4 regions of the Paraburkholderia sp. SIMBA_027 genome follow, and region 3 is predicted to be linked to each of the others. Evidence: predicted binding sites of a transcription regulator. Region 3 holds the regulator's gene; each other region holds the start of a gene.
The links. The regulator HrcA, encoded in region 3, represses chaperone genes, less so after heat shock. The targets are predictions, from matches to a motif close to TTAGCACTCNNNNNNNNNGAGTGCTAA.

Region 1 (6,086 bases), on a different contig from region 3:
CGTGCGCTGGCCGAAGGCCGCATCGGCGTCGCCCGCGATCGGCGCGGCGCCTTCCAGGCCACGGCGCGCCAGCGGCGCGTGGGCCCCGAGTCGGGAGGGTGTGACTGTCACGATCGGAACTCCAGCAGAGAAAACGTCAACATACGGGCAGTCGCCGCACATCCCAACCAAGGAATCGCCATATCCAAAACACGGCGACGCATAAACGCCGGTTACGGCGCTTCAGCAGGCGAAACCGGCATGCGGAATCAACACGCAAATCAACTACCACCCGCCGTCGCCGGATCGTCGAAGAAATAATCGCGCCAGCTTTTCGGCTCGTTGCGGATCGCGCCCGTGCGATACATGAATTGCGCGAGCGGCAGCGTGTTCTGCGGCGCCGTCTTGAACTGCACCTGCGGATCGCGCAGGATCTTCAGCAGCAGATTGCGGTCGATCTTCGAACCGTTCACGCGGATGTAGATATCGGCGGCTTTCTCGGGATCGGTCGAAATCAGATGGGCCGCGTCGGCGAGCGCCGCCACGAAGGCGTGATAGGTCTTCGGATTCTCGTCGCGAAACTTCTGCGTGGTGTAGAGCACCGTCGCCGAACTCGGGCCGCCGAGCACGTCATAGGAATTCAGCACGATATGCGCCTTCGGGTTCCCGGCCAGCTCCTGCTGCTGGAACGGCGGATTGCCGAAATGCGCCGTGATGACGTTGCTGTTCGCGATCAGCGCGGCGGCTGCATCCGGATGCGGAATGGCCTGCGTGAGCTTGTCGAGCCGCTCGAACTGCTTGTCGCCCCACTGCTTCGCCGCCGCGTATTGCAGCACGCGCGACTGCACGGAAACGCCCACGGCGGGCACCGCAATGCGATCCTTGTCGGTGAAGTCGGCCACGGTCTTGACGTTCGGATCGGTGCTCACGAGGTAGTACGGCAGGTTGCCGAGCGAGGCCACGCCCTTCACGTTCTGGCGGCCGTGCGTGCGGTCCCAGACGGTCAGCAGCGGGCCGACGCCCGCGCCCGCGATATCCACCGCGCCCGAGAGCAGCGCATCGTTGACGGCCGCGCCGCCCGAGAGGCGCACCCAGTCGACCTTGATGTCGACGCCGGCCTTGTGCCCTTCCTGCTCGATGAAGTGCTGATCGCGCGCGACGTTGAGCATCAGATACACCACGCCGAACTGCTCGGCGACGCGAATCGTGCCCTCGGCGCGTGCCGGTTGCGTCGCGGCCAGCGTGCCGGCGGCGAGCGCCACGGAAAGAGAAGGCGCGAACGCGCGGCGCAAGGCGTGCGCGGCGCGAGACAGGAACGGCATAGGAGTACCCCGTGATAGTTGTCTGAGTGAGTTTGAAAGGCGCATGTAACTTGCCGATAGAGGCCAATCTAAATGCGCCTGCTGCACCTGACAACGAAGCAAATCCGATACGTTTATCCAGTCGAGTCATAAAGCCGCTGCTAACGCATACAAGGGCGCGAACCTATGAGTGTCCGCATCGCGCCACAATAGAAAAGGCCACGACAAATGCCGTGGCTCTTTCATTGCTATACGCGCGAATATCGCGTGCGTGGCTGCCGGTCAGAAGCCCAGATCGCCGCCGCCAGGCACGCCGCCCGGCGCAGGCGCGGACGCCGCCTTGGGCGCTTCGTGCACGGTCGCATCGGTCGTCAGCAGCAGCCCGGCCACGGACGCCGCGTTTTGCAGCGCCGTGCGCGTGACCTTGGTCGGATCGAGCACGCCCTTTTCGACAAGATCGCCATACTGGCCCGTGGCCGCGTCGTAACCGAAATTGCCCGAGCCCTCCGCCACGCGCGCCGCCACCACGCTCGCCTCCTCGCCCGCATTGGTCACGATCTGGCGCAGCGGTTCTTCGAGCGCGCGCAGCACGATCTTCACGCCGGCGGTCTGATCGGGGTTGTTGCCCTGCAGATTGAGAATCGCCTGGCGCACGCGAATCAGCGCCACGCCGCCGCCCGGCACAATGCCCTCTTCCACCGCCGCGCGCGTCGCGTGCAGCGCGTCGTCCACGCGATCCTTCTTTTCCTTCACTTCGATTTCGGTCGCGCCGCCCACCTTGATCACGGCCACGCCGCCCGCGAGTTTCGCCACGCGTTCCTGCAACTTCTCGCGATCGTAATCGGAAGTCGCTTCTTCGATCTGCACGCGAATCTGCTTCACGCGGGCTTCGATCGCCGCCGCTTCGCCCGCGCCATCGATCACCGTCGTATTTTCCTTGCCGATCTCCACGCGCTTGGCCTGACCGAGTTCGGCAAGCGTGGCCTTGTCGAGACCCAAGCCGGTTTCCTCGGCGATCACCTGACCGCCCGTGAGGATCGCGATATCTTCGAGCAGCGCCTTGCGGCGGTCGCCGAAACCCGGCGCCTTCACCGCGACCGTCTTGAGCACGCCGCGAATATTGTTGACGACGAGCGTCGCGAGCGCCTCGCCCTCGATATCTTCCGCGATCAGCAGCAGCGGACGCCCGGCCTTCGCGACCTGTTCGAGCACCGGCAGCAGATCGCGGATATTCGAAATCTTCTTGTCATGCAGGAGAATGAACGGATTGTCGAGTTCGGCAATCTGCTTGTCGGCGTTGTTGATGAAGTACGGCGAAAGATAGCCGCGATCGAATTGCAGACCTTCGACCACGTCGAGTTCGTCGTCGAGCGACTTGCCGTCTTCCACCGTGATCACGCCTTCCTTGCCGACGCGATCGAGCGCTTCCGCAATGCGCTGGCCGATCGACTCTTCGCCGTTGGCCGAGATGGTCGCGACCTGCGCGATTTCCTTGCTCGTGGTGGTCGGCTTGCTGATCTTCTTCAGCTCCTCGATCGCGGCGCTCACGGCCTTGTCGATGCCGCGTTTCAGATCGAGCGGATTGAGACCGGCCGCCACGTATTTCTGCCCTTCGCGCACGATCGCCTGCGCCAGCACGGTGGCCGTCGTGGTGCCGTCGCCGGCGGCGTCGCTGGTTTTCGACGCGACTTCCTTGACGATCTGCGCGCCGATGTTCTGCACCTTGTCCGCGAGTTCCACTTCCTTCGCCACCGACACGCCGTCCTTCGTCACGACGGGCGAGCCGAAGCTGCGTTCGAGCACGACGTTGCGTCCCTTGGGACCGAGCGTGACCTTCACGGCGTCGGCGAGAATGTTCACGCCTTCGATGAGTTTGCTACGGGCGATGTCGCCGAATACGATGTCTTTCGCTGCCATGATCGATGCTTCCCTCAGGATTGAACGACTGCGACGATGTCTTCTTCGCGCAGCACGAGCAGTTCGTTGCCGTCGACTTTCACGGTCTGACCGGCGTATTTGCCGAACAGCACGCGGTCGCCCACGTTGAGATCGGGCGCGATGCGGCGCCCGTCGTTGTCGCGCCGGCCCGGACCGACGGCAAGCACTTCGCCCTGGTCCGGCTTTTCGGCGGCGCTATCGGGAATCACGATGCCCGATGCGGTTTTGGTTTCCTGATCGAGTCGCTTGACGATCACGCGATCGTGCAATGGGCGCAGGCTCATGGGCGTAGTCCTTTAACGTTATCAGCGATGGGCTGGCACTCGTTCAATGCGAGTGCTGATGGAGAACCGAGTATAGAAAACGCTTTCGCCGCGCTCCAATAATGGATTGGCAATTCGATATCGCGCGAATCCTGCAATCGATATGGCGATGCGTGTGTTGAATCGAAGACGAATCGAAGGCGCGAAAAAAAGCGAACGGCGCACCGTTCGCTTTAACGAAGTCCTCTCGTTCGGATCGAACGAGGGCCATCCCCAGTTTTACTGCATGTATTGCTCGTTTCCAATCAAGCCGATCTTTGTCGCGCCTTCGCGCTGCGCGGCCGCCAGCACTTCGGCCACGGCGCGATACGGCGCGGCTTTATCCGGCAGCAGATGAATCTCCGATTGATCGGCTTGCGCCGCCACGTCGGCCATATGTCGTTCGAGATCGGCGTGATCCTGAAGATGCGCGCCATTCCAGGCGAGCGCGCCGCTTGCATCGATATCCACCTGCACGACCGGCGGCGGCGCGGCGGGCGGCGGCGGATCGCCCACGGGCAGATTCATTTTCACCGAGTGCATCTGGATCGGAATCGTGATGATCAGCATGATCAACAGCACGAGCATCACGTCGATCAGCGGCGTGGTGTTGATGTCCACCATCACGTCCGGTTCGTCGCCGGAACCCTGGTTCACCTGCATTCCCATATCTGTTTCCTTCGCTCGCGCTCAACCGCCGCGCGCGGGCGGCTGCGTGATGAACGACACCTTCGTGATACCCGCGCGCTCGCAATCGGTCACCACGCGGCCGATGAACTCGTAGCGCGTGGACTGATCGCCGCGCACATGCACTTCGGGCTGCGGATCGCGCTGCGAGACCGTCTTCAGTTGCGCGAGCAGCGTGGGCGAATCGATACGCCGCTCGTTCCAGAACACGTTGCCGTCCTTGTCGACGGCAATTTCAATCGCGTCCGGTTTAGTCTGCAGCGGACTCACGGTTTCCTTCGGCAATTGCACGGGCACCGTATGCGTGACCACCGGAATCGTGATGAGAAAGATGATCAGCAGGACCAGCATGACGTCGACGAGCGGCGTCGTGTTGATGGTGGCGATCACCTCGTCTTCGCCGCCGTCCTGAGCTACGTTCATGGCCATGATGACTCTCTTCGCGCGCTCAGCCCGCGTTGGCGACGGCGCGCACGTTGCGCTTGCGGCCCGACAGCAGCACCGTATGCAGTTGCGCGCCGAACGTGCGCACGCGCTCCATCAGCGACTTGTTGCGGCGCACGAGGAAGTTGTAGCCGAGCACGGCCGGCACGGCGACCGCGAGGCCGATGGCGGTCATGATGAGCGCCTCGCCCACCGGACCCGCCACTTTGTCGATCGAGGCCTGACCCGCGATGCCGATCGCCGTGAGCGCGTGATAAATGCCCCACACGGTGCCGAACAGGCCGACGAACGGCGCGGTCGAACCGACCGTCGCGAGAAACGCGAGACCGTCCTGCAGGCGATTGCCGACGTTGTTGATCGAGCGGTCGATGCTCACCTGAATCCACGTATTGCGATCCACCTCTTCGAGCAGAACTTCGTCGTGATGCTCGGCGGCGTCGATGCCGGTTTCGGCGATGAAGCGAAACGGCGAGCGTTCGTCGAGTTGCGCCGCGCCTGCCGCGAGCGACGGCGCTTCCCAGAGCTGCTGATCCGCCGACTTCGCGCGGCGATTGGCGCGCGCCTGTTCGACGAACTTGGTGACCATGATGTACCAGCTACCCATCGACATGGCGACCAGCACGAGCAGCACGAAACGCGCGACGAAGTCGCCGTTCTTCCACAGCGCGTCGAGGCCATAGGGGTTCGCGGTCTCCACGCCGGCGGCCTGCGCCCACGCGGTGACGGGAATCGCCGCCGCCACGGCGACGACGGACAGGGCCGCACGCGCGGCAAACTTCGATTGCTTGTTCATCAGGACTCCAACATTAAAGACAGCGGAGGCCGGCGTGGCGCGATCGTCTTGAACGCGCCTGAATCTTTCTCGCCAGCCCACCGTAAATTCAGTTCAGATTGAACGAGAACGGCACCTGCACGCGCACCGGCTGACCTTGCGAAATGCAGTTGAACCGCTTGACCGCATTGAACGCCGCGCGATCGAGCAACGGGTCCGCCGACTTTTCGACTTTCTCGTCGGTCACGTGACCTTGCGGATCGACCACGAACGAAATCAGCACGTCGCCCGTGATGTTGTTCTCCTGCGCTTCCTCCGGATACGTCATGCTGGCGCGCACCTTGTCCGAGTTCGGACACACCACGCCCGCTTCATGACTCACCGGTTTGGGCGGTGCGGGCGGCGCGACCGGCGCGGGCGGCGTGGGCGCCGGAATCACCGCCGTCGGCGCAGGCGCGGCCTGATGCTCGATGGTCGGCGCGGGCGGTGCGGCCACGTGCACCTCGGGCGGCGGCACGAACGGCGGCGGACGCTTGATCTTCGGCGGCGGCTGCTTGACGACCGGTTGCGCGGGCGGCGTGGGCGCGGGCGTCGGCGGCTTGACCGGCATGATGATGCGCGTCTCCACCGGCTTCTGGACGATCTGCACCACCTTCGTGGCGA
Region 2 (6,086 bases), on a different contig from region 3:
GGCGAAGGTCGGGCCGCGCGCCCACTGGAGAATGCGTGCGCGCAGAAGCGGTCGCGTGCGCGCTGACTGGCCGGAAGTGAAGATCATGACGATGACTGTTGCCCCTAAAACTTGTTTCCTGGCCAGGCCTGCACGCAACCCGGATTGGTGTACATGTTGTGTACAAGGATTCTAGGAGTGGGGTCATCAGGACACCGTGACAAGAAGCCGCGAGCGCCTGCCTCACCGATCAGTAATGCGATCCGATTTGTTCGAAATCAATTTTTTGAGGTCGCGTTCTGATGTTTGCAACCGTGCATCAGATCAAGACTGCGCGGCATGCGAATTCATCTTACGAGGGAACGCTCAGAGACGGCGTGAACGTGTACTTATTTCTGGCGCCGGAAAAGAAAAAGCCCCGCACCTGGCAGGGGCGGGGCTGTCGGCGTCACGCTCGCGGGGCGAGCGGCGCAGCTTGATACGCGCGTCAGGCGTAGGCGGCGAGCGCCGTGCGCATCTTCTTCATTGCGCTGGATTCGATCTGGCGGATCCGCTCGGCCGATACGCCGAACTCGTCGGCGAGTTCGTGCAGCGTCGAACCGCCCGAACCGTCGTCGGCCACATTCAGCCAGCGCGCTTCGATGATGCGGCGGCTGCGCGGGTCGAGCGCTTCCAGCGCGCTGGCGATGCCGTCCGACTGCAGACGATCGCGGTCGCGCGCGGCCATCACGGCGGTCGGCTCGCTGTGCGAGTCGGCGAGCCAGGCGATCGGCGCGAAGGATTCCTCGCCGTCGTCGTTCTGGCTTTCCAGCGCGATGTCGGCACCCGACAAGCGCGTTTCCATCTCCACGACTTCCTCGCGCTTCACATTCAGTTCCTGCGCCAGGCCTTCGATTTCCTCCGGCGTGAACGACTGCAGGCCCTGCTTGTGGCTGCGCAGGTTGAAGAACAGCTTGCGCTGCGCCTTGGTGGTGGCGACCTTCACCATGCGCCAGTTGCGCAGGATGTATTCGTGGATTTCGGCCTTGATCCAGTGCATGGCGTACGACACGAGGCGTACGTTCTGCTCGGGGTCAAAGCGCTTCACGGCCTTCATCAGACCGATATTGCCTTCCTGGATCAGGTCGGCGTGCGGCAGACCATAGCCGAGGTAATTACGGGCGATCGAGACCACGAGGCGCAGGTGCGACAGCACCATGCGGCGCGCGGACTCCAGATTGTTTTGCTCGCGAAATTCAGTCGCGAATTGACGCTCCTCTTGCGGCGTCAACATCGGGATCCGGTTTACGGCCTGGATGTAGGCGTCGATGTTGCCCAGTTGGCCGGGCAGCAGGGAAGCGTTCGCGAGCGCCAGGGCACCCGAACCCGCGGCCTTGGCCGGCTTGGTGTTCAGCGTACCCGGAAGGGTCATTGCCATTGCGTTGCTCACGTAGCGAACTCCTCAGGAATCTTGCAAAAGTCAGACTGCGACTCCACGTTGGATGTTAGCACTCTGAATCAGCGAGTGCTAATACTTGGAGTCGGTAGGGGCTTCATGGTTCCGTGTTCTCTATCGAAATAGTTGTTTCGATAGGTTTCAACAAAATCACGGGAGGCAGACGGGACGGGGTTTCCAGCCCGATGCGGCGCGCGCACACCCGCGAACCGAGGGATAACTCTAGAACGATGACGCCGCGCAAAGCCGGCGCGGCAGAGAATTTGGGGCTGGATGAAAAACTGAATAAGCGGCGCTGACGGACTCAAAAATCGGGCCTCGCAGACGCTGTTCCGCGATTGTTTCGCACGGGCTCGTACTGGCTCGCACGGGCAGCCGCGCCCGAATTCTGTTCACGGCAGATATCTGAAAGACATCAGAATACGCCGAAAGTGCTGCGATGCGACATTGCGGCGCAGGGCTAGCCAGGCTTGAGCGTGCGGCGCGTCACACAACGCCGTCTGCGGAAGCAGGAAGCAATCGCGCAGCGTGACGGCCCTTTCTGACGCGCATATGGGGCCGATCCTTTTGATCGCAAGTATCCATGCGTCCAAACCTGGTATAAATTTCAGCGACACGCATGCGTACATCTTCTGTGCGAACCGGCGCGCGTGGCGCGGGCTCGTGCGCAAGGGGCCCGGGTAATGGCGGCAAAAGTAATCGAAGCGATTCGCGGACTGGAGCGCGAGCGGTTTCGCGCGATGGTGGACGGCGACGGCTCGTCGCTGGATCAACTGCTGTCCGACAATGTCTTTTTCGTTCACACGAACGGCAAGCGCGAGACCAAGCAGCAGTTCATCGATGCAATCACGGCGGGACGCCGGCGCTACCGTCAGATCGAGATCCAGTCGCAGGACGTGCTGCCGGTGGGCAACGAGACCTGCGTGGTGTCGGGGCGCGTGCTGATCGAGATGGAAGCGAACAACGGCGCGCTGCTGTTTCCGATTGCCTACACGGCGATCCAGACGCAGGAGGATGGCCACTGGCGTCTGCTCGCGTGGCAGGCGACGCGTTGCGCGATCGAGTGAGATCCGGTAAGTCCACTCGCCGATCCGCCTGCTAGGGCGTTTCGGGCGCACGCCAGCGGCCCGTTTTGCCGCCGGCGCTCAACGGCGCCGCCTCCAGGTTTGCTGCTTTTCTGCTGCTAACTTTCCAACTATTGATCGCTTCCGGATCGTTTCGTGGCCCGATCAGGCCGCGACGCGACGGTCGACCGTCTGCCACGTTGCGCGGTTGATGGCGCTGATCACCGCGGCGAGTACAGCCTGCGCCGCATCGTCGGCGACGCCCACGCCGTGGCGCAGCGCCTGACCGCCCACCCGGGCGCCGACGAACACCGCCGTGCCGCCTTGTGCGGTGCGCGCAGTTTCAAACGACGTGATCTCCACGCTTTCTTCCGCAACATCGGAGAACGCTGCCGCGACGGCTTGCGCATGCGCTTCGTCGATCTGCGCTGCCGCGGCAATCGCGACGTCGCGGCCTTCGAAGCGTGCGCGGCCTGCGCCGACCATCGTTGCCGGCCCCTTCGTCTCGAAATATTCGCGTTCGAACAGCGAGCAGATCGCCTCGCCGGTGATTTCCACGCCGGAGGCGTCCGTGACCTTTTGCACGGCGTGGCTGAATTCGATCTGGACGCGGCGCGGCGGCGTGAAGCCCATGCCGCGTTCGAGCAGATACGTCGCGCCGCCCTTGCCCGACTGGCTGTTCACGCGGATCACCGCGTCGTAGCTGCGGCCGAGATCGGCGGGATCGATCGGCAAATAGGGCACTTCCCAGATGGCGTCGGGCTGCTGAAGCGCGAAACCCTTGCGGATCGCGTCTTGATGCGAACCCGAAAACGCCGTGAACACGAGGTCGCCCGCGTACGGATGGCGCGGATGCACGGGCAATTGATTGCAGCGCTCGACCACACGGCGCACGGCGTCGATGTCCGAAAAATCGAGGCCCGGATCGATGCCCTGCGTGTAGAGATTCATCGCGAGCGTGACGAGATCGACGTTGCCGGTGCGTTCGCCGTTGCCGAAGAGACAGCCTTCGACGCGGTCCGCGCCGGCGAGCACGGCCATTTCGGCGGCGGCCACGGCGGTGCCGCGGTCGTTATGCGGATGCACGGAGAGCACGATGCTGTCGCGATACGCGAGGTTGCGGTCCATCCACTCGATCTGGTCAGCGTAGACGTTGGGCATCGCGGCTTCGACGGTCGCCGGGAGATTCACGATCATCTTGTGATCGCGCGTCGGGCGCCACGTCTGGGCGACGGCGTCGCAGACTTCGCGGGCGAACGTGAGCTCGGCCATGCTGAACGTTTCCGGAGAATACTGGTAGGTCCAGTGCGTCTGCGGGCGGGCGTCGGCGTGCTCGCGGATCATGCGCGTGCCGTTCACGGCGAGCGCCTTCACTTCTTCCTTCGACTGACCGAACACGATCTTGCGGAAAGACGGGCAGATCGCGTTGTAAAGATGCACGATCGCGCGCGATGCGCCTTCGAGTGCCTCGAACGTGCGGGCAATCAGATCTTCGCGCGACTGCACGAGCACTTCGATCGTCACGTCGTCGGGAATGCGCTTTTCGTCGATGAGCTTGCGCACGAAATCGAAGTCGGTCTGCGAAGCGGACGGAAAGCCGACTTCGATTTCCTTGAAGCCGATCTGCACGAGCATTTCGAAGAATTCGGTCTTCTGCTCGATGCTCATCGGCTCGATGAGCGACTGGTTGCCGTCGCGCAGGTCGGTGCTCATCCAGATCGGCGCGCGTTCGATCGTGCGCGTCGGCCATTTGCGGCCGTTCAAACGGATGGCGGGGAAAGGGCGATATTTTTCGGCGGGATTACGCAACATGATGGGCCTCGTTCTTCATGATGTCGTATGCGATGGCGGTCGGCAGCGGGCGGCTGGCGGGCTGGCGACGAGGCACGATGCGAGAGACTTCCGGCATCCGGGCGGCAACCTCGGACGCGAAGAAGACAGCCACGCTGACGGCGGTAACCGGCGCGGCGAAAGCGAACGTGAACGATGCCCATGCAACGTGCATTTTGACCTCGCGACTCGTCCAGTCGGTAGACGGACGAATGCAGACGACAAGTTGTAGAGATACTGCGAGTTTGGGGGTACTGCGAGAACTGCTGGGAGGACTGCCGACCGGCTCTGGGGAGCGGTCGCGCAGCGCTACGCCTGGCTTACGCTAGACGTAGCGATAGGGCCGCTAGGCGGCCGAGGGTAATTCGGAGGGTGTTCGGATAGGAACGCATTCGACCAATTTAAGTCAGGACGAACGCGCCTGTCAACAGGGAATGTGGCGACGCAGCTAGAAAAATTGCACGCAGATAGGCGATGAAGCGCTCAATTGCCGAAATGCGGACAATCCGCAAGTAACGCGCGGACGGCCGCAAACGTCCATGCCGCCGCGCTTTCAGCCGGATCGTTCAGCGCTTCGCGATGCGCTTGATCGTTTCCACCTGACGGGCGATCGCGTCGGGCACGGGCACTTCGCCGCGCAGCACGTCGGCGATCCACTCGGCGGTCGTGGGCGCGTCGCGGCCTTCGGGCAGATCCACTTCGGGCGCGTCCGGCGACGAGCGTTCCGGTTCGATCAGCGTGTCGCAGACGCCGTCATGCAGCCAGTCGACCTGCACCTGGCGGCGCGTATCGGCGACCGCTTCGCCTTCGGTGCCGCGCGCAAGCAATGCGCCACCCACGGCTGCTTCGGGATGCGCGGCGAACAGCGCGCTCAAGCTCTCGCGATACGGCGGATGCGTGTAATTCACGAGCCGCAGGCCCGGTTGCGCGAACGGTTGCAACAGCTTGACGAGCGTGTGCGTGGAGTTGCGCACGCCCATCCGGCGACGCAGCGAGAGCAGGCGCGCAAGCTGCGGTGCGAGCGTTTCGATCGACGCAAATGCAACCCGTTTGTCGGCGAGTTGTGCTTCGATGTCGGCGTGATCGCGTGCGTTGGGGAGATTTAGTGCAGCAAAGATTTCGGCGCTGGTGACGCGGCCCGGATCGGTCTGCACGCCGTGCACGAGCACCGGCACGCCGTCGCGGGCGAGAAGCAGGGCGAGCAGCGGTACGAGGTTCGGCTGCTTGCGCGCTCCGTTGTAGCTCGGAATCGAGACCGCGCGATAGTCGCCTGCAGGCACGGCAATCGGCGCGAACGACGCGTGCGCCGCCGAAAGCATCGCAGCCAGTTCGTCGGCGGTTTCGCCCTTGAGGCGGTAAGCCAGCAAGACTGCACCCAGCTCGAGCTCGGGCACGCGGCCGTCGAGCATCGCGGCGTAGAGCGCGTGCGTGTCTTCGGACGACAGCGAGCGCGCGCCGTGCGGGCCGCGGCCGATCTCCTTGATGAAGCGGGCGCAGGAAAAGGTCTCGGTGGAGTCGGGGGCGTTCATGAGGGCGTGCGTGTTATGTCGATGTGCCGGCCACGCGCCACGCTGCGTGGGCGGTGCGTGCCGGTCGGCGACTGTCTTGCGGATGCAGGAAGTATCGCACGACCTGCGCGGTGCGGTCCGACGCAGTGAAGGGATTAGGGCCGTAGCGTTGTCGCAGCCGTGCCGCAATACTGCGGTATCGAACTGCGCCAGCGCGGCGCCGCAAGCTTCGAAAGCTTCGCAATGGCTTGAAATATCGTCGCGATTGCT
Region 3 (6,086 bases):
AATGCAGCGCATCCAGACGGTGTTCCACCTGCGCGAGCCGGTGCGGATCGAGGTCGAGACGCTGCGCGTAATGCGAGAGCGAATAGGACGCTTCCTGAAGCTGGATGGCGGCCGGTTCGAGCGCGGCGAGCGCGTCGTTGAGTTCGTTGTCGACTTCTGCGAGGTCGCGCAGCTTCGAGACGATCGAGTTCAGATGCGAAATCATCGCGTCGTCGGATTCGGAGAGCGCCGCGAGCGCGCCTTGCACGCCGTCGATCAGATTCGCGGAATTCGAGAGCCGCGTGTGCTCCGCGTTCACTTCTTCCCATTCGCCCGGCTGCGGCGCGAGCTTGTCGAGTTCGGCGAGCTGCCACGCGAGACGCTCGCGCTCCAGTTGCAGCTCGCGGTCGCGCGACATGGCGGTCTGCACGGCCAGACGCGCGTCGCGCGCATCGCGCCACGTGCGCGTGACGGCGGCGGCGAGGTCGGTGATGCCCGCGTGCGTGTCGAACAGCTCGCGCTGCGCGTCGGGGCGCATCAGCAGTTGATGCGCGTGCTGACCGTGAATGTCGACGAGCCGTTCGCCCACATCGCGCAACTGCGCGAGCGTGGCGGGCGTGCCGTTGATGAAGGCGCGCGAGCGGCCGTTGCTGTCCACGACGCGGCGCAGCATGACGACGCGCTCGCCGTCGGGCAGCGCGAGCGCCTGCTCGTCGAGCCATTGCTGAATGTGCGGCGGCGTGTCGAATTCGGCGGTGATGTCGGCGCGGCTTTCGCCCGTGCGCACGACGCCCGCGTCGGCGCGCGCGCCGAGCGTGAGCGCGAGGGCGTCGATGAGAATCGACTTGCCGGCGCCCGTCTCGCCGGAGAACACGGAAAAACCGCTGTCGAATTCGAGGTCGAGCGCGGCGACGATCACGAAGTCGCGTATCGAAAGGTGGCGGAGCATGGCGTCTTGGGTCGGGCTGGCGTGCCGTTTATACAGGGTTGTGGCGGGTTTGGGCGCGCTTAGTCCTGCGGGTCGTCCTGCAGCGACGGATGCTCGTTCCAGTGCAGCTTCTTGCGCAGCGTACGGTAGTAGCTATAGCCGACCGGATGCAGGAAGGGCACGGTATGGCGCGAGCGGCGCACCTCGATGACGTCGTTCAGTTCGACGGCCGTGAACGACTGCATGTCGAAATTCACGTTGACGTCGCGGCCCGCGACGATCTGGATGCTCACCTTGCAGTCGTCGGGCAGCACGATCGGGCGGTTCGAGAGCGCGTGCGGCGCGATCGGCACGAGCACGATGCCCTGTAGCTGCGGATGCAGAATCGGCCCTTGCGACGAGAGCGCGTAAGCCGTGGAGCCCGTGGGCGTGGCGACGATCAGGCCGTCCGAGCGCTGGTTGTACATGAAGCGGCCGTCCACGTGCACGCGCAGCTCGGCCATGCCGGAGAAGCCGCTGCGGTTCACCACCACGTCGTTGAACGCGAGCGCCTGATAGATTGGAGCGCCGTCGCGCGTGATGCGCGATTCGAGCAGCGAGCGCTCCTCGCGCTCGAAGCTGCCCGCGAGCAGTTGCGGCACGATCTCCTGCATGTCGGAGAACGGAATGTCGGTGATAAAGCCGAGCCGCCCATGGTTGATGCCGATGAGCGGCGTGCGGTAGGGCGCGAGCTGGCGGCCGATGCCGAGCATCGTGCCGTCGCCGCCGAGCACCACGGCCACGTCCGCGCGCGCGCCGATTTCGGCGGGCTGGAGCGACGGATAGCCGGTGGCGCCGATTTCCTGGGCGGTCTGCGCTTCGAACACGACGTCGAAGCCGCGTTGCGAAATGGTCTGGGCGAGCGCCATCAGCGGCTCGCCGATGCCTTGGGTGTTGCTGCGCCCGACGAGCGCAACCGTCTTGAACTGGCTCTCAATCTTCTGGATCTGCATGCCGCAATTACACCATAGTCAGGTCCCGAAAAGGAACCTGTGAGCCAATACGGGCGGGGCGGCGGCCGAAAAAACGCCGCCTCGCGGGCGATGCGCCCGCGGGTGCTTTTCCCGCGCAACGCGGCGCCTTTCTCCCAAAAGCCGGTGACGCGCCGATGACAGCGACCCATTTCGGGGGCTACGCCGCGTAGCGGGTTCCGCCAGCCGGCGGCCCGCTGCCGGCTCGGCCCGCCGCCCGCGCGCCCGCGTGCGTACTCGCCCCGAACCCGGCATTAGGCTAAAATTTTCAGTCATGTTAGATCCCCGCGCACAAACCCTCCTCAAGACGCTGATCGAGCGCTACATCGCCGAAGGTCAGCCGGTTGGCTCGCGCACGCTGTCGCGATTCTCCGGGCTGGAGCTGAGCCCGGCGACCATCCGCAACGTGATGTCGGACCTGGAGGAGCTGGGGCTCGTGTCCAGTCCGCACACCTCGGCGGGGCGCGTGCCCACGCCGCGCGGCTACCGCCTGTTCGTCGACACCATGCTCACCGTCGAGCCGTCCGGCGACGAGGACGCGCTCACGCGCGCGGTGAAAACCACGCTGCGCCCCGGCGAGCCGCAGAAGGTGGTGGCGGCCGCGGCCAGCGTGCTCTCGAATCTCTCGCAGTTCGCCGGCGTGGTGCTCACGCCGCGCCGCAGCCACGTGTTCAAGCAGATCGAGTTCATGCGCCTGTCGGACAAGCGCATCCTGCTGATTATCGTGACGCCCGAAGGCGACGTGCAGAACCGCATCATGGCGACGCAGCGCGACTTCGCGCCTTCCGAGCTGATCGAAGCCTCCAATTACATCAACGCGCATTTCGCGGGCCTCTCGTTCGACGAGGTGCGCCGCCGCCTGCGCGAGGAAATCGACGCGCTGCGCGGCGACATGACCACGCTCATGCACGCCGCCGTGACCGCGAGCACCGAGGAGTCGGACACCGGCGAGACCGTGCTGATCTCGGGCGAGCGCAACCTGCTCGAAGTGGCCGACCTGTCCTCGGACATGGCGCGCCTGCGCAAGCTGTTCGACGTGTTCGACCAGAAGACCAGCCTGCTGCAACTGCTGGACGTCTCCAGCCACGCGCAGGGCGTGCAGATCTTCATTGGCGGCGAGTCGCAACTCGTGCCGATCGAGGAAATGAGCGTGGTGACCGCGCCGTACGAAGTGAACGGCAAGATCGTGGGCACGCTGGGCGTGATTGGCCCGACGCGCATGGCCTACAACCGCGTGATTCCGATCGTGGACATCACCGCGCGGCTGCTCTCGCTCACGCTCAGCCAGAACTGAGCGGCTTGCCGGCCATGATCGGCGAAAGCGGCGCGCCGCGCCATTAGCCGAATGGCTAACGTTGCGGCGCAAACTGCGCTGCGTTGCCTGACGTACGCCGCCGCACACGCGCGGCCCGCCCGCCGCCTGGCTGACCCGAAGCCGCCCGCTATAATGATCCCTTGTGCAACCGTTGCTGCGCTGCTCGCGCGGCGTCCCTGATCGCCTATGCGTTTCGACCTCGAGCGGCCCCTGCAATCCGCTGTCGCGCATCGTGTTGCGGTGCTGCTGATCAATCTCGGCACGCCCGACGCGCCCACGCCGCGCGCCGTGCGCCGCTATCTCGCGCAGTTTCTCTCCGACCCGCGCGTGGTCGAGATTCCCGCGCCCATCTGGCAGGTCATTCTGCGCGCGCTGATTTTGCCGCTGCGCGGGCGCTCGTCGGCGAAAAAGTACGCCGCCGTGTGGACGCCCGAGGGCTCGCCGCTGCGCGTGCACACGCAAAAGCAGACCGACGCGCTGCGCCATCTGCTGCAAATCAACGACTACACGGTGCTGGTCGATTACGCGATGCGCTACGGCACGCCCGACATCCCGGCGATGCTCAATCAGCTCAAGCTCGCGGGCGCCGAACGCATCCTGCTCGTGCCAATGTATCCGCAGTATTCGGCCTCGACCACGGCCACGGCCTTCGACGCCGCGTTTGCTGCACTGCGGCGCATGCGCAATCAGCCCGAGATCCGCACGCTGCGCGGCTATCACGACCATCCGGCTTATATCGCCGCGCTGGCCGCGCAGGTGCATCAATACTGGAACGCGCACGGCAAACCCGATTTCGCGGCCGGGGATCGTCTCGTGCTGAGCTTTCATGGCGTGCCGAGCCGCACGCTCGATCTCGGCGACCCGTACCACGAGCAGTGTCAGCAGACGGCGTCGCTGCTCATGCACGCGCTGGAACTCACGTCGGTCGAGTGCCGCGTCACGTTCCAGTCGCGCTTCGGGCGCGCGCAGTGGCTGCAGCCGTACACGGCGCCCACGCTCAAGGAGCTGGGGCAGGCGGGCGTGCGGCGTGCGGACGTATTCTGTCCGGGTTTCACGGCCGATTGCCTGGAAACCATCGAGGAAATCGGCATGGAAGTCCGCGACGAATTCCTGCACGGCGGCGGCAAGGAGTTCCACCGTATTCCGTGCCTGAACGACTCGCGCGCGTGGATCGCGGCGCTCGGCGAGATCGTGGCGCAAAACCTGCAAGGCTGGCCTGTGCAGGCGGCGAGCGCCGGCGTGCACGCTGCGGGCGCGGTGGCGTGAAGCTGCTGCGCCGAGCGCGTTTCGCTTAATCAGGACGCAACGTATGAACTACAAAATTTCGACGGAGCCGGGCGCGCGACTGCGCATCGACAAGTGGCTCTGGTCCGCGCGCTTTTTCAAGACGCGCTCGCTGGCTACCGATGCGGTCGGCAAAGGCCGCGTGCGCATTGGCGGCGAAGCGGTGAAGGCGTCGAAGGAAGTGCGCGTGGGCGATCGCGTGGAATTCGAAATCGATCACGTGGTCTGGGAAGTGGATGTGCTGGGAATCTGCGAGGTGCGCGGCCCGGCCAGCGTGGCGCAGACGCTTTACGCGGAAACCGAAGCCGGGCGCGCCCGGCGCGCGGCCGAGCAGGAACGGCGCCGGCTCTTTCGCGAACCGGCGGCCGTATTGCAGGGCAGACCGACCAAGCGGGACCGCCGCACTATCGACAAACTTTCGCGTGAGGATTGAAGAGGGCTTCCATCGTGGCGTGGACGCCGCCGTATTCGGTGGTGTTCTCGTTCACGACGCCGGACATGCAGATGGTGGTGGTTCCGGCGATGAGTACCAGAGCGACCACCGATATGGCAAAGGTCAGTTTCACGGTACTCCCCAAGGGATCGCGCCAAAACGGCCAGGTGAACCCGGTTTCGGGTTCAATCGGTGCGGTGCCGCGCTCAGGGTATACGTGTGATTGAGCAGCACCTGTTCCTGAGTGTAGGTCAGGTGGGCGGCGCACTCAATTTCAATCTTTCCGCACTGCGGTAATGATTGTAACGGGCAGTTTCGGCGGTTTGACCGTTGTATAAAAAACCGCTGGAAAGCCCTTGAAACAAGCGATCCGGCACCCATGTGCTGTCGCAATGTACGAAGCATCTGTCGCGCCGGCACAACGGCTGCCGGGGCGGCGGAACAGACGGTCCGCACGGGCCGGTGCTTCGTGTCCCTTTTTACTATTCAACGACGTTCAGCGACATGGAAAACACGCAAGAGAACCCGACGAGCCAGAACCCCACGCCCGCGGACGACGCGTCCCAGGCCGCCGCACAGCCGCAGGCCGACGCCGGCCAGGTGGAGCAAGGCGGCGCGGACGCCGCGCTTGCCGAGGCGCAAGCGAAGGTGGCCGAGCTGCAGGACGCCTTCATCCGCGCCAAGGCTGAGACGGAAAACGTCCGCCGCCGTGCGCAGGAAGACGTCGCCAAGGCTCACAAGTTCGCCATCGAAAACTTCGCCGAGCACCTGCTGCCGGTGGTCGACAGCCTCGAAGCCGCGCTCGCGCACGGCTCGGATGACCTCGCGAAGGTCAACGAAGGCGTCGAGCTCACGCTCAAGCAGCTGAGCGGCGCGCTGGAAAAGGGCAAGGTCCTCGCGATCAACCCGGTCGGCGAGAAGTTCGATCCGCACCGCCATCAGGCTATCTCGATGGTGCCGTCGGAGCAGGAAGCCAACACCGTCGTCAGCGTGCTGCAAAAGGGCTATGTGATCGCCGACCGCGTGCTGCGTCCGGCGCTCGTCACGGTGTCGCAGCCGAAGTAAGCGGTGTAAATGGCGCGCACCGCCGGGCGTCGGCAGTCAGACTGAAGACGCAGCGTCGCGCTGCCGTCATCC
Region 4 (6,086 bases), 130 kb from region 3:
ACATCTGCAGGGTAGGGGCGATTGTAGCCTACAGGCAAATCTCCCCCTTCCCGTGAGGTCTGCCATGTCTACCCCCGACATTAGCGCTACGTGGGCGTTCGATCCGCACGAGCTTCCCGCAGACGGCAATCTTCTTCAAGCTTGTAAATCGGAATTTAAAAACAATTTCAATTGTAAGCCATTCAAATTCAATCACTCATTGCATCGATCTGGATTGTTTGAGATTCCACGAATTATGGAAGTCGCTGAAAATATGATGAAAAAGAATGGCAATTTCTGCGCCATTAATTTCAGGCATGGCTCCGTGGCGAGCAAGTTCAGCGACATGCCGCACAGCAGCCAGTTGAGAGAAGCCTTCGCGCACGTGGGAGAAACCGCCACGTGGATCAAGCTGACGCAAGCCCAGTACTACGACCCCGAGTACGCGAAGGTGCTGGACCAGGTGACCGAAGAACTCGAAGGCTTGTCGGACTTTCCGCTGCGCAGGGACATGACGTGGCGCACGATGACTTTACTCATCGCGTCGCCGAAGATCGCCACGCCTTTTCATATCGATCACGAGACCAACTTTCTGTTTCAGATCCAGGGAGCGAAAGATGTTTGTCTGTTCCCTGCGACCGATCGCGAGCTGGTTCCCGATCAGGAAGTCGAACGCTATTACGGCGGCAATTTCGAAGCCGCGCATTATCGTCAGGAAATGCAGGACCGCGGCACGATCTTCCGCATCGCACCCGGCGATGTGGTGCACCACCCGTCGCTGGCGCCGCATTGGGTGAGAAACGACAACAACGTGTCGGTGAGTATCAGCATCAGCTATTGCATGAAGTCACTCGAGCGTCGGGCGAGGGTGTACCAGGCGAATTACATTCTGCGCAAGTTTGGATTGAAGCCGCTCTCGCCAGGTGTGTCGCCGATCCGGGACAACCTGAAGCGACTGTTCATGTCGACGCTCGAACACCGCAATCCGAAGACCTTTGCGGAAGTCGTGCACGAGCCGTTGAACCGGTTTAAATCGCCGCTGAACGCAGCGCGGCGGATGGTCAGGCGCTGAGCAAATGCAGCGCGCCCGGCGCATCGGGCGATGGCGGCGCGATAAATGACTTTTCTGCGATTACTTTACGTTCGTGGGGGAAATTCATGTTGATCAACGACGCTCCCGTCCTGACCCGTCCGCTCTGGCAGACTGTCGATCCGCTCGCGCAATGTCGCCAGCAACTTCACAAGACGGCATTCGCGGCGCGCCATCCGCTCGCCGGGCATCCGCTCTTTTCGATCGAGGCGCTGACGAAAGTGGCCGAGTCGGCCTGCAAGCGCAAGGGCGATGTGTATGTCGACGCCGGTGATCTCACGCTGGCGGACAAGTGGGGAAGCACGCCCACGCCCAATATGACGATTCCGGAAATCATCGATCGAATCGAAACAGCAGGCGCGTGGCTCGTGATGAAGCACGTTGAAAAAGATCCGGCTTATAAAGCGCTCCTCGACGAGTATGAAGCGTTTGTGCGCGAGATTGCCGGGCCGGAGGGATCGAGGTTGTTGAGCAATGCGGAAATGCTGGTGTTCATTACTTCGCCGTGGCGCAAGACGCCTTTTCATTTCGATGCGGAAGTCAATTTCCTGGTGCAGATTCAAGGATCGAAGGATCTCTGGGTATGCGATCCCCTGGATCGCAGCGTCACCACGGAAGAGGAACTCGAACAATATTATTGTGGCGCGATGAATGCAGGGACTTATAAACCCCATGCCGAGGAGGTGGCGCGGCAATTCACGCTCCATCCGGGCGATGCCGTGCATATTCCCACACACGGTGCACACTGGGTCAAGAACCACGACAACGTGTCGATTTCGCTGAGTCTCAATATGGAATTTCCGCAGCGTTATGGCGACGCATACCGGGCCAATCACTACATGCGCAAACTGGGTTTGAAGCCGCGTGCGCCGGGTGGATCGGAATGGCTGGACCGCTCGAAAGCGGCCACCGTGTATGGCCTGCGCAATATCCGATCGCTGCTCAAGCGATAAGCGGTATGGGCATTCGCACGCGATGAAAACCGGGTGCGAATGCTTATCGATGTATCGACATATCGGCCGCGAATGACATCGCCAGGACTTTTGGCCGGGAAGATTGCCCGATGCTTCCTTAAGAATTCATCGAGCGATTCACGCGCTATGCAGCGGGTTGGCAGACGCCTTCGTGGTCGAGAAACTGCCGAAACTCCACAATATCGCCATTGCTCGTTTGCGATTGCGAATAGGCGAGCGCGGCCTCGGACGCCGCATTCAGGCTGGCTGCATCGGACAACATCGCACGGATCTGCGCGGCGTCGATCAGAAAGGCACAGCGTTCGCTGCCGGGCGGCAAGCCTTCCAGCGAATGACGCGAGCCGAACACCGGTTTGCCGGCCGCCAACGCCTCGACCACCTTGATTTTCAGTCCCGTTCCATCGACCGGCGCGATTACGATTTTCGCGCGCCGGTAAAGCGCGTCCAGATCGTCGACGAAACCGAGTAGCTGGATAGTGCCGATTGCCGATGCCTTTTCGACCACCTCGGGATTCATGCTGACCTCGCCGGCGATCGCGAGAGAAAAACGTTGCAGCAGGTCGCGCTGCTCGTTGATGAAGTGGAGTATGCCGTCCACGTTGAACGGATTGCGCGAGCCGATGAACAGCAGGTCGATATCGCGGCCAGCGTGGGGTGTTGCCGTAGTGCGATGGCTCGCGACGCTGTATTTCGGCAAAAAGAATACGGGCTTGTGCGGAAAGAACAACCGGAACATGCCGGCCTCCGTTCGCGCAATCGAGAGTAATGAAAGCGCGCTTTGCAGCAAGCCGGTTTCGCTGCGAAATTTTTCGGCGATTCTCCGGCTGGTGAGCGCGTGCCCGAAACGCTTGCTGAATTGCAGGAAGTCGATGTCGTGCGTTTCGATCACGCAGCACTCGGGATCGATGCCGTTGAGTTCGAGCAGGCCGTTGGCGTAGTTCACGATGAATAACGCGTCGGGATACTGCTTTCGGAGCCGATCGTAATTCGGCGTCAGAGTGGGCAGGTGCGCGCCGATCAGTTGCGGGATGAGGTTCGGAAACACGCCGCTCAGTTTCTTTTTGGCTTTGCCCCAATAGCGCAGCACGGGTGAACGTCGGTCAAGCACGAGTGCCACGCCTGGATACTGCTTGCTGAAGATCGCGCGCTCGGTGTCGCCCCAAGGACATTCGACATGGTTCGAATAGCTGTAGACGGTGACTTTGCAGCCGTAACTGATCAGCAGATTGAGCAGCGACGTCACGCGAACATGCGCGCCATTCCGGTTGTTGACGAAGGTGCCGTTGAAATACAGGATGAGTTTGCGATGCACGACATGGGCGAGGTCCGGAGCGGGCGTCGAAGCTTCCAGCATCATTTTCTTCCGACAATTCGAGTTCGATCGGCCACGGCCGGGCGACGAGGAGAGGGTGGGAGGGTGTCCGGCCTCAGCGTAGCGGCAGGGCAGGCGCGACACTGCTACCTACCGCACGAAATCCACTGCGCATATTCGGCCGCGGGCGAGCGGCCTCGCAGGCGCGCCATCGTCGGTGTTTACACCTGGTTTTTGGGGCGTAAGCGGCATTCTGCGCGCCGTGAACGTCTTTATGTCATTGATTTTCTTGAGTTTGGCGGGTGCGCGCCCGCCCATGTTGCATCCCGCATCCGCCCCCCTTCTTGAATTTGTCACTACCCGTCCATATAATTAGCACTCACCGCATGAGAGTGCTAACAACGCTCGGTGTACACATATCTCTGGCTGGCACCTTCGCCAACCAGGTTTTCTTGAGTCTCTTCAAGTCCCAATCAAGAGAGAGGATCTATCCATGAACCTTCGTCCTTTGCATGATCGCGTGATCGTCAAGCGCCTGGATCAAGAAACCAAGACCGCTTCGGGCATCGTGATCCCGGACGCAGCGGCAGAAAAGCCGGATCAAGGTGAAGTCCTGGCCACGGGCCCGGGCAAGCGCGACGACAAGGGCTCCCTGATCGCGCTCGACGTCAAGGTCGGCGATCGCGTCCTGTTCGGCAAGTACGCTGGCCAGACCGTCAAGGTCGATGGCAACGAACTGCTCGTGATGCGCGAAGAAGACATCATGGCCGTGGTGCAGAAGTAAGCTCAGCCCACCGCTCATTCATCAAGAATTCAAGGAGTTAGAAGATGGCAGCTAAAGACGTCGTGTTCGGCGATTCCGCCCGTTCCAAGATGGTTGAAGGCGTGAACATTCTCGCCAACGCAGTGAAGGTCACGCTGGGTCCGAAGGGCCGCAACGTCGTCCTCGAGCGCTCGTTCGGCGGCCCGACGGTCACCAAGGACGGTGTCTCGGTCGCGAAGGAAATCGAGCTGAAGGACAAGCTCCAGAACATGGGCGCGCAAATGGTCAAGGAAGTGGCTTCCAAGACCAGCGACAACGCAGGCGACGGCACGACGACGGCAACCGTCCTCGCGCAATCGATCGTTCGCGAAGGCATGAAGTACGTCGCATCGGGCATGAACCCGATGGACCTGAAGCGCGGTATCGACAAGGCTGTTGCAGCCGCGATCGAAGAACTGCGCAAGATCAGCAAGCCCTGCACGACCAACAAGGAAATCGCGCAAGTCGGCTCGATCTCGGCGAACAGCGATTCGTCGATCGGCGACCGTATCGCTGAAGCGATGGACAAGGTCGGCAAGGAAGGCGTCATCACCGTCGAAGACGGCAAGTCGCTGCAAGACGAACTCGAAGTCGTCGAAGGTATGCAGTTCGACCGCGGCTACCTGTCGCCGTACTTCATCAACAACCCGGACAAGCAAGTCGCCGTTCTGGACAACCCGTTTGTCCTGCTGTTCGACAAGAAGATCTCGAACATCCGCGATCTGCTGCCGATCCTGGAACAAGTCGCGAAGGCTGGCCGTCCGCTGCTGATCATCGCTGAAGACGTCGAAGGCGAAGCGCTGGCTACGCTGGTCGTCAACAACATCCGTGGCATCCTGAAGACCGTCGCCGTCAAGGCTCCGGGCTTCGGCGACCGCCGCAAGGCCATGCTGGAAGACATCGCGATCCTGACCGGCGGTCAAGTCGTCGCGGAAGAAACCGGCCTGACGCTCGAAAAGGCAACGCTGAACGAACTCGGTCAAGCGAAGCGCATCGAAGTGGGCAAGGAAAACACGACGATCATCGACGGTGCAGGCGAAGCCGCAAGCATCGAAGCGCGCGTCAAGCAAATCCGCACGCAGATCGAAGAAGCGACGTCGGACTACGACCGTGAAAAGCTGCAAGAGCGCGTTGCCAAGCTGGCAGGCGGCGTGGCAGTGATCAAGGTTGGCGCTGCGACCGAAGTCGAAATGAAGGAAAAGAAGGCGCGCGTGGAAGACGCGCTGCACGCAACCCGCGCTGCCGTTGAAGAAGGCATCGTCCCGGGCGGCGGCGTTGCGCTGATCCGTGCTCGCGTTGCTGTGACGGGCCTGAAGGGCGTCAACGCAGACCAGGATGCAGGTATCAAGATCGTCCTGCGCGCGATGGAAGAGCCGCTGCGCCAGATCGTCACGAACGGTGGCGAAGAAGCGTCGGTCGTCGTGGCAGCGGTTGCTCAAGGTTCGGGCAACTACGGCTACAACGCAGCAACGGGCGAGTACGTCGACATGGTCGAAGCCGGTGTCGTCGACCCGACGAAGGTTACGCGCACGGCGCTGCAAAATGCAGCTTCGGTCGCCGGCCTGCTCCTGACGACGGACGCAGCAGTGGTCGAAGTCGCGAAGGAAGATGCACCGATGCCCGGCGGCATGCCCGGCGGCATGGGCGGCATGGGCATGGACATGTAAGTTCGGCGGGTCGAAAGACCGCCGCGATTTACATCGACGTGCCGATGGAAATGCGCCTCGCGGCGTGTTTCCATCGTCCGCAAAAGAAAAAACCCGCAGCGATGCGGGTTTTTTTACGTCCAGCGTTTTTGTCTCGCGCAGGAGCCGGAGCTGCTGCGCGGGTCGATCCGCGTAGGTCGGTTACGCCTCGCCTTCCTCGTCCGGCGTTTCGGCGTCGTTGCTGCGCGCCCAGAAGAAGCGGTCCGGCACCCACGCGCCCATG

Region 1: a site for HrcA is predicted at 3,535-3,561, ahead of groES (co-chaperone GroES). Genes of this name have one in related genera too.
Region 2: a site for HrcA is predicted at 1,464-1,490, ahead of rpoH (RNA polymerase sigma factor RpoH). Genes of this name have one in related genera too.
Region 4: a site for HrcA is predicted at 3,728-3,754, ahead of SB764_RS19235 (co-chaperone GroES). Genes of this name have one in related genera too.

The regions. Positions count from the first base shown of each region.
Region 1 covers NZ_JAWRWY010000004.1:271,415-277,500, forward strand. The annotation lists gene SB764_RS09260 (ABC transporter ATP-binding protein) at 1-171, opposite strand, end outside; gene SB764_RS09265 (ABC transporter substrate-binding protein) at 261-1,301, opposite strand; gene groL (chaperonin GroEL) at 1,563-3,197, opposite strand; gene groES (co-chaperone GroES) at 3,212-3,502, opposite strand; gene SB764_RS09280 (ExbD/TolR family protein) at 3,761-4,189, opposite strand; gene SB764_RS09285 (ExbD/TolR family protein) at 4,211-4,636, opposite strand; gene SB764_RS09290 (MotA/TolQ/ExbB proton channel family protein) at 4,656-5,444, opposite strand; gene SB764_RS09295 (energy transducer TonB) at 5,533-6,086, opposite strand, start outside.
Region 2 covers NZ_JAWRWY010000006.1:34,744-40,829, reverse strand. The annotation lists gene cydP (cytochrome oxidase putative small subunit CydP) at 1-87, opposite strand, end outside; gene rpoH (RNA polymerase sigma factor RpoH) at 467-1,396, opposite strand; gene SB764_RS12795 (nuclear transport factor 2 family protein) at 2,098-2,481, shown strand; gene leuA (2-isopropylmalate synthase) at 2,644-4,290, opposite strand; gene SB764_RS12785 (hypothetical protein) at 4,280-4,483, opposite strand; gene ybiB (DNA-binding protein YbiB) at 4,875-5,837, opposite strand.
Region 3 covers NZ_JAWRWY010000009.1:197,580-203,665, forward strand. The annotation lists gene recN (DNA repair protein RecN) at 1-928, opposite strand, end outside; gene SB764_RS18690 (NAD kinase) at 988-1,899, opposite strand; gene hrcA (heat-inducible transcriptional repressor HrcA) at 2,192-3,211, shown strand; gene hemH (ferrochelatase) at 3,419-4,498, shown strand; gene SB764_RS18705 (RNA-binding S4 domain-containing protein) at 4,542-4,949, shown strand; gene SB764_RS18710 (hypothetical protein) at 4,921-5,082, opposite strand; gene grpE (nucleotide exchange factor GrpE) at 5,454-6,014, shown strand.
Region 4 covers NZ_JAWRWY010000009.1:327,008-333,093, forward strand. The annotation lists gene SB764_RS19220 (cupin-like domain-containing protein) at 65-1,051, shown strand; gene SB764_RS19225 (cupin-like domain-containing protein) at 1,138-2,022, shown strand; gene SB764_RS19230 (glycosyltransferase) at 2,168-3,400, opposite strand; gene SB764_RS19235 (co-chaperone GroES) at 3,849-4,139, shown strand; gene groL (chaperonin GroEL) at 4,184-5,824, shown strand; gene SB764_RS19245 (hydroxymethylpyrimidine/phosphomethylpyrimidine kinase) at 6,005-6,086, opposite strand, start outside.